2 regions of the Vibrio tarriae genome follow, and region 2 is predicted to be linked to the other one. Evidence: predicted binding sites of a transcription regulator. Region 2 holds the regulator's gene; the other holds the start of a gene.
The links. Region 2 encodes CRP, which controls carbon source genes, mostly activating them, when cyclic AMP is high. Its sites were predicted from a motif close to TGTGANNNNNNTCACA; they were not measured.
Positions count from the first base shown of each region.

Region 1: CEQ48_RS07255 (NupC/NupG family nucleoside CNT transporter) is a predicted target of CRP. The motif match lies at 1,979-1,994, and genes of this name have one in related genera.

Region 1 is NZ_CP022353.1:371,939-378,704, reverse strand. It holds gene CEQ48_RS07260 (hypothetical protein) at 84-266, shown strand; gene CEQ48_RS07255 (NupC/NupG family nucleoside CNT transporter) at 578-1,834, opposite strand; gene CEQ48_RS07250 (TatD family hydrolase) at 2,021-2,845, opposite strand; gene CEQ48_RS19895 (DUF5363 family protein) at 2,817-2,957, opposite strand; gene yaaA (peroxide stress protein YaaA) at 2,987-3,760, opposite strand; gene CEQ48_RS07240 (alanine/glycine:cation symporter family protein) at 3,924-5,354, opposite strand; gene CEQ48_RS07235 (DUF3545 family protein) at 6,047-6,226, shown strand; gene CEQ48_RS07230 (hemerythrin domain-containing protein) at 6,369-6,766, opposite strand, start outside.
Region 2 is NZ_CP022353.1:104,474-111,239, forward strand. It holds gene CEQ48_RS05945 (DUF1338 domain-containing protein) at 125-916, shown strand; gene crp (cAMP-activated global transcriptional regulator CRP) at 979-1,611, opposite strand; gene CEQ48_RS05955 (phosphoribulokinase) at 1,854-2,723, opposite strand; gene CEQ48_RS05960 (YheU family protein) at 2,820-3,029, opposite strand; gene CEQ48_RS05965 (hydrolase) at 3,158-4,147, opposite strand; gene CEQ48_RS05970 (TIGR02444 family protein) at 4,144-4,629, opposite strand; gene CEQ48_RS05975 (ABC transporter ATP-binding protein) at 4,630-6,546, opposite strand; gene kefG (glutathione-regulated potassium-efflux system ancillary protein KefG) at 6,669-6,766, shown strand, end outside.

The DNA of each region.
Region 1 (6,766 bases), 270 kb from region 2:
TCTAGTTCACTCCCCAGCAGAGTGCTATTTTCTGCTGAGCAGCCATAAATGAACGGACTTGGTTCCTTGAAGACTCGGTGCTCATGCACCAATTGCTATCCTTGTCACCGCACAGTACCAGTTTGGTCAATGGCACAACAATCTGCGTTTGCGGTATTTTACTGCATACAGGCAATGCGATTGCCTCCGGCGCTCATCATACTCTTAGTCATGCTGAGAGCCAGCGAAAACTCATCCATATTCCATTAGATAAGCCCGCCACCTGAGCCTAAGCTCACGGTCAAACGCGTGGTGTATTCCATCGTCAATCCACTCGTTTTTTATCCATGGCTACAGTATAGATATTTGTCGCAAAACGGTAGTGCTGCGCGAAGCGCAAACGGTTTGTATCTCAAAAAAACAGCTGAAATTTAAAGGGCAATCCCTTACCACACAAGGCTTCAGATCTGCAATCCATTACAACATTACCCCTAGACCTCCCCCTAAAACTCGGGGCACCTAAAAGCAAAACACCCCGCAGCAATCACTTGCTACGGGGTGAATTTAAACGGCGTCTATAAAACTCTGTCTCTATGAATTAGAAAGAGAGGAAGAAGCCAGCGATGGTCGCTGCCATCAGGTTAGATAGAGTACCTGCGATAACCGCTTTAACACCCATACGAGCGATGTCGCCACGACGCTTAGGTGCCAAGCTACCCAAACCACCAAGTAGAATTGCAATAGAAGAAAGGTTCGCAAAACCACACAGAGCGAAAGAGATGATCGCTTTGGTCTTCTCAGACAGAACCACTGGTGCTGCTTCCGTTAGGTAAGGTGCAAACTGAGAGTAAGCAACGAATTCGTTCGCAACGGTTTTTAAACCAATGAACTCACCCGCAACGGTTGCTTCGTTCCAAGGAACGCCAATCAGGAAAGCCAGAGGAGCAAACACCCAGCCCAGTAGCATTTCCAGTTTCAGCTCAGGCATACCGAACCAACCACCGATGCCACCCAACATGCCGTTGATCAGAGCAATCAAACCGATAAAAGCAATCAACATTGCACCTACGTTCAGAGCAAGTTGCAGACCAGCAGAAGCACCGCCAGCAGCCGCATCGATCACGTTAGCCGGTTTGTCGTCACCACCGTCAAGAGTAATGTCTTCATTATCTTGTGGTTTGTCAGTTTCTGGCATGATCAGTTTTGCGAACAATAGACCACCCGGTGCCGCCATGAATGACGCCGCCACCAAGTATTCGATCTTAACGCCCATAGAAGCGTAGCCCGCAAGTACACCACCTGCGATAGAAGCCAAGCCACCACACATTACTGCAAACAGCTCAGATTGAGTCATTTTTGGAACGAATGGACGAACCACTAATGGTGCTTCAGTTTGACCAACGAAAATGTTTGCTGCAGCAGACATAGATTCCGCACGTGAAGTACCCAGTGCTTTTTGTAAGCCACCACCAAGAATCTTGATGACCCATTGCATAACACCCAGGTAGTACAGTACAGAAATCAGTGCTGAGAAGAAGATCAGTGTTGGTAGTACGCGGAATGCGAAAACAAAGCCGCCGCCGCCAAACACTTCAAACATTTTGCCTGATACCAGTCCACCGAAGAGGAATGAAGTACCATCGTTACCGTAGTTAATAACATTCGATACGGCATCCGAAAAGCCACGAAGTAGCTCTTGGCCCCAAGGTACATACAGAATAAATGCACCCAGTGAAAATTGGATAGCAAAAGCGCCACCCACAGTTCTTAGATTGATAGCTTTACGGTTACTTGACAGTAGTACTGCGATTCCTAGCAGAACTGCCATGCCGATGAGGCTCATAAACAGGCTCATAGTTTATGACTTCCTTATTAGTTTAATGTTGGCGTGTTACAAAATGGAGCGATTAAGCGGGGGCAATTATACTCACGGGCACCGAGAGAAAGTAATGCAGGATTCACACTTTCGAATAAGATTCATCACGCGTTCACTAATATCTGTGACAGTACTCACCCTTTAGTGACAGATGCGTCATTAACGCTACATCTTGTTTCGGTTTTGTTCACACAAGCCAAACAGAGTTTGGCTGCTTTTCCATAAGATTGGTGCGAGATATTGCACCGGAACGCCTTTAAGCTCAGCGAGCGTTTCTAAAACCCTGGCTAATTGAGCCGGATGGTTAGCCTGACCTTGAAAACCATTCAATGGCATATCTGGTGCATCCGTCTCTAACACTATGTGCTCCACAGGTAGTGCAGCAATAGCTTGCCGAGTTTTATTGGCTCTTGGGTAAGTGATGAGGCCTCCCACACCAATCTTAAACCCCAAATCAACAAACTGCTGCGCTTCTTGCACACTGCCAGAAAAAGCATGCAGCACACCGCCTTGTTGAAAGCGCTGCTGTTTCAACAACTGTAACAATCGATTGTGAGTACGTCGGCTATGTAGAATTACGGGCAGTTTTGTCTGTGAAGCCATAGAGAGTTGGGCGATCAGCATCTGCTCTTGTAGCGTCACATCAACGTCTATCATGCCATCTAAACCGCACTCTCCAACTGCCACACAAGCCTGTTCCGCCTGCATTAAAGCCTTTTCTAACGCAGGTAAATAGGTCGGGGAAGAGGCATCTAAATAGAGCGGATGAAATCCCAACGCATAGTAGATGGTCGAGGGAAAGCGCTGCGCAAGCTCAGTCACGGCCTGCCAATCTTGCGGCCCAATCGATGGCACGACGAGCCGTCTAACCCCATGCTGCGCCGCTTTTTGCAACTCAAGCTCAGGGGTGGCAGTAAACGGAGGAAAATCAAAGTGGCAATGGGTGTCAAACAACGCCCATTCAAGCGGAGGTGGAATCGTCTCGTTCATTGGCAGGATCTTTTCGATAAGGAACACAACTGCGCTTTTGCCCCGGTGTTAACCCCATGCTTTGGCACCAAGCATCGTATTTTGCAATCCAACGTTTTAACCATAACCACATCATGTGTTCCTTCTTTTGAACCTTGGAGGTTATTGCTCTTCGCGTTTAAACACCAACTCGGTTGGTGTTGATTCACTTGCCACAAAATAGTAGCCCGCAGTGTTGAAACCTTCTAAATTCTTTACGGATTTAATTTGATTTTCAATGATGTAGCGAGCCATCATGCCGCGTGCTTTCTTAGCAAAGAAGCTGATGATTTTATATTGGCCATTTTTGGCATCTTTAAAGATTGGCGTCACAATTTGCGCGTTCAGTCGCTTCGGATTGACCGCTTTGAAATACTCATTAGAGGCAAGGTTTACCAGTACATTATCACCTTGTGCTTCAATCGCTTGATTGAGCTTCTCCGTAATAATGTCTCCCCAAAACTGATACAGATTCGCACCACGAGCGTTGGCTAATTTTGTGCCCATTTCTAGGCGATAAGGTTGCATCAAATCCAGCGGGCGCAAAACGCCATACAAGCCAGAGAGCATACGCAGATGTTGCTGGGCAAAATCCAAATCTTGGGTCGAGAGTGTTTCCGCTTCCAGCCCGGTGTACACATCACCTTTGAAAGCGAAAATCGCCTGCCGTGCGTTATCAAGAGTGAAGGTTTCACTCCACTGTGCAAATCGAGCCACATTGAGTCCGGCTATTTTATCGCTGACGCTCATCAGCTCAGAAACATCCTGTGATGACAAAGTACGACAGACTTGAATTAACTCTGCCGAATGCGCGTTTAATTCAGGCTGCGTAAAGTTTGAGGTTGAAACGGGAGATTCATAATCCAGCGTTTTCGCAGGTGAAACGACAATCAGCATAATAATTCCTATCTTTTGTTGAGCGTGTTGCCAACCGACTTGAAACGACAGCACTGGCCGTTATTCCAAGTGATTAGATTTTTTATAAGATGACGCAAGCTAGGGTACAAAAAAAGCCATGCGGTGTCTGCATGGCTTTTTCAATTTCTGACATCGGCGCTGTCTATGACGCTTTGTTGTTATCCCAAATGCCATCTTCAAGCTGAGATTTCAGCTCTGGGTAATCATTGGCATCAAAGGTCGGTACTTTGCCGGCATCTAGCTGGCGGTTGTAATCTTTCGCCAGTTTAATCACGATGCCAGAGAGCAAGAGGATAGCCACCAAGTTCACAATCGCCATCAAGCCCATCGAGACATCCGCCATCGCCCATACCGTTGGCAATGTCGCCAACGAACCAAACATAACCATACCTAAGAACACGAGACGAAACAGCACTAAGCCTTTCTTATTGTTGTGCTCAAGGAAAATCAGGTTGGTTTCAGCATACGAGTAGTTGGCAATGATCGAAGTGAAAGCAAAGAAGAAGATCGCAAACGCGATAAAGATACTTCCCCACTCACCGACTTGTGAACTTAAGGCACGCTGAGTAAGTTCAATGCCGGTTAACTCACCGTGCGGTACATACTCACCCGACATAAGAATGATCGCCACTGTCGCGGTACAGATCACAATCGTATCAATGAACACGCCAAGCATTTGCACGTAACCTTGTGAAGCTGGGTGTGGAGGATACGGCGTTGCAGAGGCAGCGGCATTAGGCGCAGAACCCATACCGGCTTCGTTTGAGAACAAGCCACGCTTTACACCGTTGATCATGGCTTGCGCAATCGCATAGCCTAGGCCACCTGCAGCCGCTTCTTGTAGACCGAAGGCACTTTTGAAAATGAGACCGATAGCATCAGGCACTTTCTCATAATTCATGGCCACGACAAACAGAGCAATCGCCAGATAAGCAAACGCCATGAAAGGCACAATCAGCTCTGCCGTCCGTGCAATCTTACGGATACCACCAAAAATCACGAAAGCGGTCAGCAACACGATACCAATACCGATCAGCATGGGTTCAAAACCGAAAGCCGTTTTCATCGCATTGGTGATTGAGTTGGCTTGCACCGCGTTAAACACCAAACCAAAGGCAATGATCAGAAAGATGGAGAACAGCACCCCCATCCAACGCATACCAAGGCCTTTCTCCATGTAATACGCTGGACCGCCGCGGTAATTACCGTCTTTATCGCGTGTTTTATACAACTGGGCTAAAGTACTTTCAGCAAAAGAAGTGGCCATACCTAGCATGGCAATCAACCACATCCAGAAGATGGCACCAGGGCCACCCGCGGTTAAAGCAACCGCAACCCCCGCCATGTTGCCCGTACCGACACGTGCGGCAAGGCTGGTACATAACGCTTGGAAAGAGGAGATGCCAGCGTTATCCGCTTTACGGCTATTTTTGAGGACGGTAAAAGTGTGGGTGAAATGACGAAATTGGATAAAACCCAATCGCAAAGTAAAGTAGATACCGACCCCGACCAATAGGTATACCAAGATGGAACCCCATAGTAGGTCATTCATTAAATTAATTAAGTCTGTCACAGGAACCTCGCATAGAGTGATGAGCTGCTCTGACTCCGATGAGTAAGAGTTTCTGTTACACGGATACGGTATTGAGATTATCTTTTTGCCGTGTATGTCATGGCACTATCGAGCAGAAGAGACCTCGAAAAGTGCCCAGCTTATTTTTTGACGGGCGGATAATGCAACCTCAATCAGCAAAAATCAATATGAACAAAATTTCATTAAAATGTTATTTTTCACCTTAAAATCACGCTTTATTAACATCAACAAAACCATTTGAGTCACCAATAAAAAACAAAACACCAACACAAAGAATACAAATAAGTGCATTTATTCACCGCAAATGCTTTGTTGCATGAATGAAATCTCACGCTTTGGGAATCGCAGCATGCCTGTGCGAACCAGTAAATTTTGTCAGGAGAGTGTCATATTTCACGTTTGTTCGTACAAAAAACAACCAGCACAATTCCGTGCAACGTAAAAACCAACATTTCAGCAACACAAAAAAATCGCTCATTTAATCGATTGCTTAAATTTTTTGTTCAGATTTTCATCGATAACACTCGGCTAAAACTGTGAAATTCGATTCAAAAGCTCACTAAAGCTTCATTAAAACGAAACAAATGAGAAACAAATCATAGTTACGCTTCGCCAAGGTGTGCTATTTAGAGAGCACTCAAGGAATGATGACAACAATAATGAGGCGACTTATGGACGAACTGCACTTTGATGAGCTGTTGGAAATGGAAATCTCTAAAATTCGTACTAGCCGTTCTAAACCTGTAAAAAGAATGTGGCGTGAGATCGAAGCAATTCGAGATCGTAAACGACTAGAAAAAGAATTGCTGGATATGGATGTCTGCCTCAATGCAGATGACATTAAAATTTAAAGGATTGAACAACAAAGGCACGTTTCACGTGCCTTTGTTGTTTTTATGACTTTAACCGAAAAGCACCATACACAAAAAACATCTCTATGCGGATCCGCAGTACACAAAACTAGGGCTGTCGAGCGTGGTGCGTCTTGATTGGCTAGGTGTATTCACTCTCGCTTTTACGAACACGGCGAGCCAAAAGCGCATAACGCTCAGCAATCGTTTCGCCGAATACTGGGTCATCCTCGTTGCCTTGCCATTGCAACTCGACACTCTGCCAATCATCTAATTCAAACGTTTGATTAATCAATGGCAAAATCGATTGTTCTTCCAACTCTAAATGCCTTTTTTGGCCTTGTAAAAAAGCTTCCAACTGCTCAATAAACACATCTTGAGGCACAACCGCGTCGTTTAAAATCATCTCCATGACATCGAGAAACTGATGGGTAATTTGCGCCAACTCTTGATGTTCTCGCTCCAAATTGGCCACTTGCTGCTCATCACCGTAATGTGTCATGTAGTGGCGGTACAGAATGTCCTCTTTCGGGTGATGCA
Region 2 (6,766 bases):
CTGCGCAGCCAAGTAGGCACTTTTTTCGTCACAGGTTGAAAGCTTTATCGTGTTAGCGCTGGATAAATTACACGGCGTCTAACCCTAGTCCGTTTGCGTTTCATAGGATCAACAAGGAGGCGTTATGACGCCAACAGCTTTATTTCAATCGCTCTGGAATGATTATATTGAGCGCCTCTGCCCATCGGCAGACAGAGTACATCAACTCCTGCAAGAAGATGAGCCGCTGATTAATGACCATATTGCGCTGCGCACATTTAATTTGGCGCCACTGGGGTTAGAGACGCTGGCTAAACCGTTTCTGGCACTCGGCTACCAAGCGTGTGGTGAGTATGAGTTCAAAAGTAAAAAACTCTTTGCTAAGCATTTTGAACATCCCGATCCTTTGCAGCCTAAGGTTTTCATTAGTGAGCTGAAAGTGGAAGAGTGTTCATCTGAGCTGCAAGCGATTGTTGAAAAGCTGGTGGCACAAGTTAAGCCGCAAGCATTAGCCAGTGAGGCTTTTTTGTATGGCGGTCGCTTATGGAGCTTAAGCCATGCCGACTATCTTACTTTGGCGAAAGAGAGTGAGTATGCCGCTTGGCTTGCGGCGCATGGTTATGGTGCAAACCACTTTACAGTCAGCGTGAATCAGCTCAATGCGCTGCATGAAGTGAAACAGGTCAATGACCATCTGCGCCAACATGGCTTTAGCATCAATGAATCGGGTGGGGAAGTAAAAGGCTCACCAGAAGTCTTGCTCGAACAGTCTTCGACCATGGCTGATAAAGTGTTAGTGCGTTTTAACGAAGGCGCGGAGATGATCCCCGGTGGCTTTTATGAGTTTGCCAAACGCTACCCTATGGCCAATGGTCAGCTCTATCCCGGATTTGTCGAAGCTTCGGCGGATAAGATTTTTGAAAGCACGAACCGTTAAATCTAGCGCATCGTACAAATAAAAATAGCCACCGCAGGGTGGCTATTTTTTATCGGAAATGCTTAGCGAGTGCCGTAAACCACGATGGTTTTACCGTGGGCAGAGATCAGATTCTGCTCTTCCAGCATCTTCAGGATGCGGCCAACGGTTTCGCGAGAACAGCCAACAATTTGACCGATCTCTTGGCGAGTGATCTTGATTTGCATGCCATCAGGGTGAGTCATCGCATCTGGCTGACGTGCAAGATTCAGCAGAGTCTGTGCGATACGGCCAGTTACGTCTAGGAACGCAAGGTCGCCAACTTTCTGGCTGGTCACTTGCAGACGACGAGCCATTTGACCTGAAAGGCGCATCAAAATGTCTGGGTTAACTTGGATTAACTGACGGAATTTCTTAAATGAGATTTCAGCCACTTCACACGGTGTTTTGGCACGAACCCAAGCGGTACGCTCTTGACCTTCTTCAAACAGGCCGAGTTCACCGATGAAATCACCTTGGTTCAGGTAAGAGAGAATCATCTCTTTACCTTCTTCATCTTTGATCAGTACCGCAACTGAACCTTTTACGATGTAATACAGCGTTTCCGCCTTCTCACCCGCGTGGATCAGCGTGCTTTTTGATGGGTACTTATGAATGTGACAATGTGAAAGAAACCACTCTAGTGTTGGATCGGTTTGAGGTTTACCTAGAACCATAATAATCTCACTTCCTCTGCAGGGTACGCTTGCCGCTATCCATATTTTAGCGAAGCCTCAATTGGGCTTACTAGAATAAGAGGTGTTACCCAAGGCTGCAAGCTATCTTGTGTTTCGGTTAAGAATAGTATCCTTTTTCGAAATCGATTTCTTGATTTTAATCGTGTCAGTAGTCCGATTTGCTACGCAAAACTGTGCACATGATCACGGTATGAAAAGTAAGCATTCATCACTGGTCGGATCTAGCCAATTTTTCCCGTTTCGATCAGTTGTTGCAGCAGCGGGCGCACAATCAAATCCATCGCAAAACTCATTTTACCGCCGGGGACGACAATGGTGTTGTGGCGTGACATAAACGAGCCATCAATCATCGCCAGCAAGTACGGGAAATCGACGTTTTTGATGCCACGAAAACGGATCACCACAAAACTCTCATCCAGCGTTGGAATGCCTTTGGCATTGAGTGGGTTCGAAGTATCGACCGTAGGCACACGTTGAAAGTTGATGTGGGTGCGCGAAAATTGCGGGGTGATGAATTTAAGGTAGTCGTCCATTGAGCGAACAATCGAATCCATCACCGCTTCGCGTGAATGGCCGCGATCGCGCGTGTCGCGCACGTATTTTTGGATCCACTCAAGGTTAACGATAGGTACCATGCCAATCAAAAAATCGACGTGTTGCGCGACATTAACATCGCCATCAACGACGCCGCCGTGCAAGCCTTCATAAAACAGCACATCGGAGTTTTCAGGCAGTGATTGCCAAGGGGTAAATGTACCTGGCATCTGGTTATACGGCACCGCTTCATCAAAGGTGTGCAAGTAGCGGCGTACTTGGCCGGTGCCTACTTTTCCATATTGGCGGAAGAATTCTTCCAGTGTAGGGAAATCGTTGGCTTGCGGGCCAAAGTAGCTGATATGGCGGCCTTGCTCACGCGCTTTGCGGATTTCCACATCCATTTCTGGGCGAGTAAAACGGTGGAAACTGTCTCCTTCCACCCAAGCGGGTTTGATGTTCATCATATTGAACATCTTGCGAAAGGCTTCTGAGGTGGTGGTGGTACCGGCGCCGGAAGAACCGGTCACCGCAATAATCGGATGTTTGGCTGACATGACAAACCTTGTCCTTTAAGTCCTTGATTTTGGTGCTAACTTAGACACCTTCCGAAAAATGACTATAGCACGGAAAATGCTGTCGTCACGGCATGGCTAAAACGGATGGCATTTAATATCCACGGTTTCATGCAATTCTGAATAGACGATCACAGCTTGTCCAGATTGTAATTGAGTACGTACCTGAGCAATTTTCTCTTCTAGCGAGACTTCAATATCGCCATAGTCGGTGCCTTCACGCAGCACAAATTCACGGATCAAATTGTCGAGTGTGTCTGGCGCAATCTCTTGCCATGGAATGATCATAAATACCTCTTTATTTTATGATGGCGCTTTTTTATGACGGTTCTTTTGTATGACTGAAAGAAACGACGAGTTGCCGCCACGCTCAGTCGTTTGAATGTCGCTTTCATCTGTGGAGAAGGGATCGTGGATTAGCTGGGCTGTAGAAAATTATCTCGCAGCGGTGCGTAATACTCGGGTAGAGCTTGCTCTAACCAAAAATACGGTTTAAGCCATGAACCGCTCAGGAAACCCACATGGCCGCCATGCTCGAAGAGACGATAGCGGATATTGTCAGGTAGCGGAAAATTGGGGATCACCGCTTCAGTCATAAAAGGATCGTCTTTGGCGTGGATGATCTGAGTCGGGACGCGGATCTGAGTCAGCTGTTTAATCCCAGAGCACTGCTGGTAATAATCGGCAGCATCATGAAAACCGTGCAGCGGCGCGGTGATCACATCATCAAACTCGGCGAGTTTAGCGATCGCGCGGATCCGCTCAGGGCTCAGTGGCAAAGCGTTTTCCAGCAGTGGGTATTTCGCAATGGCATTTTTCTTCAATGAAGAGAGCAGATAGGCTCGATATACTTTGGAAAAGCCCTGTTCGATACGTTGTGAGCAGGCGGCTAAATCGAGTGGCGCGGAAATCAAGGTGGCGGCCGTGACGATAGGATCATCCCGATACTGCGCAAGATAGTTGGCGAGCATGTTACCGCCGAGTGAAACACCGACGGCAACGATCGGACGCTCTGGTAATTGTTTACGTAGGTACTCCAGCACAAAACGCGCATCACCCGTTTCGCCAGAGTGGTAAGCGCGTGCTAAGTGGTTGGGTTTACCACTGCAACCGCGAAAATGCATCATCACCGAGAGCCAGCCTTGCCGTGCAAAGGCGTGCATCAAGCCGTTCGCGTAAGGGCTTTTGAAGCTGCCTTCTAAGCCGTGGAACAACACAAACAGCGGCTTACGCTGCGCGTGCGGTGTGCGCCAATCTTCGCTCCAAGCCAGATCGAGAAAATCACCATCGGGCGTGAATAGCGTTTGCCATTCGGCACTAAACAGCGGCTGTTTTCGCAGCAAGCGAGGCAGCAGAGTTTGTAAGTGGGGATTTTTCAGCCCCTTGGCAGCAATAAACGTGGTCATGATGTTGGAGTATCGGATTCTCGGTACGGAGCTGAAAAAAGCTCGGCTAAGTATTCTGCGCCAAGCATTTTACAGTATTGCAGAGTGAGCGATAGATCTTGCGCAGGATGAAGTGTCATTCGATTGAGACAATGGACCAAATCCGCTTGTTGCTGCTTTTCTAATTGCAGCTCAAACTGCAGAGCCTCGCGATAGAGCGTGTCTGGCAAATGGCTTTTCAAGCGCCGCCGCAAATCACGAAAATCGTGCAGCAGAGTTTCCGAATGACTCAAACATTCCAGCACCGTCGGCCAGTCAGTTTCCGCAAAAGTGAGCTGCTGTTCATCTAGCCATTTGAGTAACAGCAGCAGATTGACATTGCCGTGATGGCTATTTTGCAATCGTAAGCACGCCTCTTTTACCTCGCGCACACTGTAATACTGCAAACTGAATTGCCAGAGTCTTTCCAGTGTTAATCTTGGTTTGGCGTGCTCATCACTCATTTATCCGTTGAACTCCCGTTCCATCTCTTCCAAGGTTTCTTGCTCGGCCATCCATTCTAGCTCGACTTGCTCAAGCTCGGATTTGGCGGCGGCTTGTTTAGCCAACACCTCAGTCAGTGTCGCTTTATTCTGTGCTTCGTACAGTGAGGTGTCCGACAATTGTGCCTCCATCTCACTGACAACGTGGTTCAACTTATCGAGTTTCTCTTCTAACTGTGTCAGCTTTTTGCGAATTGGCGCAGTGAGCTTACGAAAATCGGCTTCACGGCGCTTTTGCTCTTTTTTCGCAGCGGCACTGTTCGCGCTATTCGCAGTATTGGTCGGTTGGGTTTCTTTACGCTCGGCTTTTTGCTGATCGGTAAGCCATTTGTAGTAGTCATTCAAGTCACCATCAAACGGGCCGACTTGGTGATCATGCACTAAATAGAGATCATCGGTGGTAGCACGCAGCAAGTAGCGATCATGGCTGACAATGACCATGGCGCCTTCATAGCTTTGTAGCGCAAGGGTTAGCGCCTGACGCATGTCCAAATCCAAATGGTTGGTGGGTTCGTCAAGCAGCAGTAAGTTGGGCTTTTGCCACACAATCAGCGCCAGCACTAAACGGGCCTTTTCACCACCCGAGAAGGGCGCGACTTTTTCGAGTGCTTTCTCACCATGGAAACCAAAGCTGCCTAAGTAGTTACGCAGTTCGAGCTCATTTTTGTCTGGCGCGATTTGCATCATGTGTTGCAGTGGCGTCTCTTCTGGATGCAGTGTTTCCAACTGATGCTGCGCAAAGTAACCAATTTTCACCCCTTGCGAATAAGTGCAATCACCCGATTGCGGTTTGAGTTCACCCGAGAGCAGTTTGATCAAGGTGGATTTACCTGCGCCGTTACGACCAAGCAGACCGATGCGGCTGCCCGGCACCAGATTGAGGCGGATCTTCTCGAGGATGAGGTTATCGCCGTAGCCCGCCGCGACCTGATCCATCATTAGTATCGGGTTCGGCAGCGCGGCAGGTTCACGAAATTCAAAGCTGAACGGGTTATCAAACTGGGCGGGCAGCACTTTTTCCATCCGCTCCAGCGCTTTAATCCGGCTTTGGGCTTGGCGAGCTTTCGACGCTTTATAGCGGAAGCGATCAATATAGCTTTGCATGTGCGCCATCTGCTTTTGTTGCTTTTGATAGATGGCTTGTTGCTGAAGCATTTTCTGTGCGCGCTGAGTTTCAAACGACGAGTAGTTCCCCGTGTATTCATTCAGCGTCTGATTTTCAATATGCACAATGCGATTGATGATTGGGTCGAGGAAATCGCGGTCATGGGAAATCAGGATCAGCGTGCCGGGGTAGCTTTGCAGCCAACGCTCCAGCCACATCACCGCATCCAAATCCAAGTGGTTGGTCGGTTCGTCGAGCAGCAGTAAATCTGAGCGGCAAATCAGCGCTTGCGCGAGGTTTAAACGCATCCGCCAGCCACCAGAAAATTGGGTCAGGCTCCAGCTCATCTGCTCTTGAGTAAAGCCTAAGCCATCAAGCAGTTCTGAGGCGCGAGCGCGAATGCTGTAACCACCGACCATCTCGATTTTGCCATGCAATTCGGCCACTTTGGTGCCGTTGTCGGCCGCTTCTGCGTCCATCAATTGGCGCTCAAGTTCGCGATATTCGCGATCGCCATCGATGACGTATTCCAATGCTGTGCGATCCAGCGCCGGGGTTTCTTGCGCAACCCAAGCCAGCTCCCAGTGCGCTGGTTTACTGAAGGAGCCCGCATCAATGGTGAGTTCATCTTTCAGCAGTGCAAAGAGAGTGGATTTGCCGCAGCCGTTTTTGCCCACTAAGCCGACTTTGTCGCCGGGATGAATGGTGGCTGAAGCTTGCTCAAGGAGTGGTTTACCGCCACGCAGTAGCTGAATCTCAGAAAAGGTAATCATAAAAAATCGTTTATCGCCCGTTGAATTTTCGCTCGGAATAGTAGGTGGAATAAGGATAAATGTCGATCATTATACAAATTGGGTTATGATGCTGAGTAACGGATTAGTAACAAATCAGCGGAGTGCGCAACTTGGTCAACCGAGAGCAAACGAAAGCCAAAGTGCTGGTGGTGTATGCGCACCCCGATCCACAACATTCCGTTGCCAATCAGGTGATGAT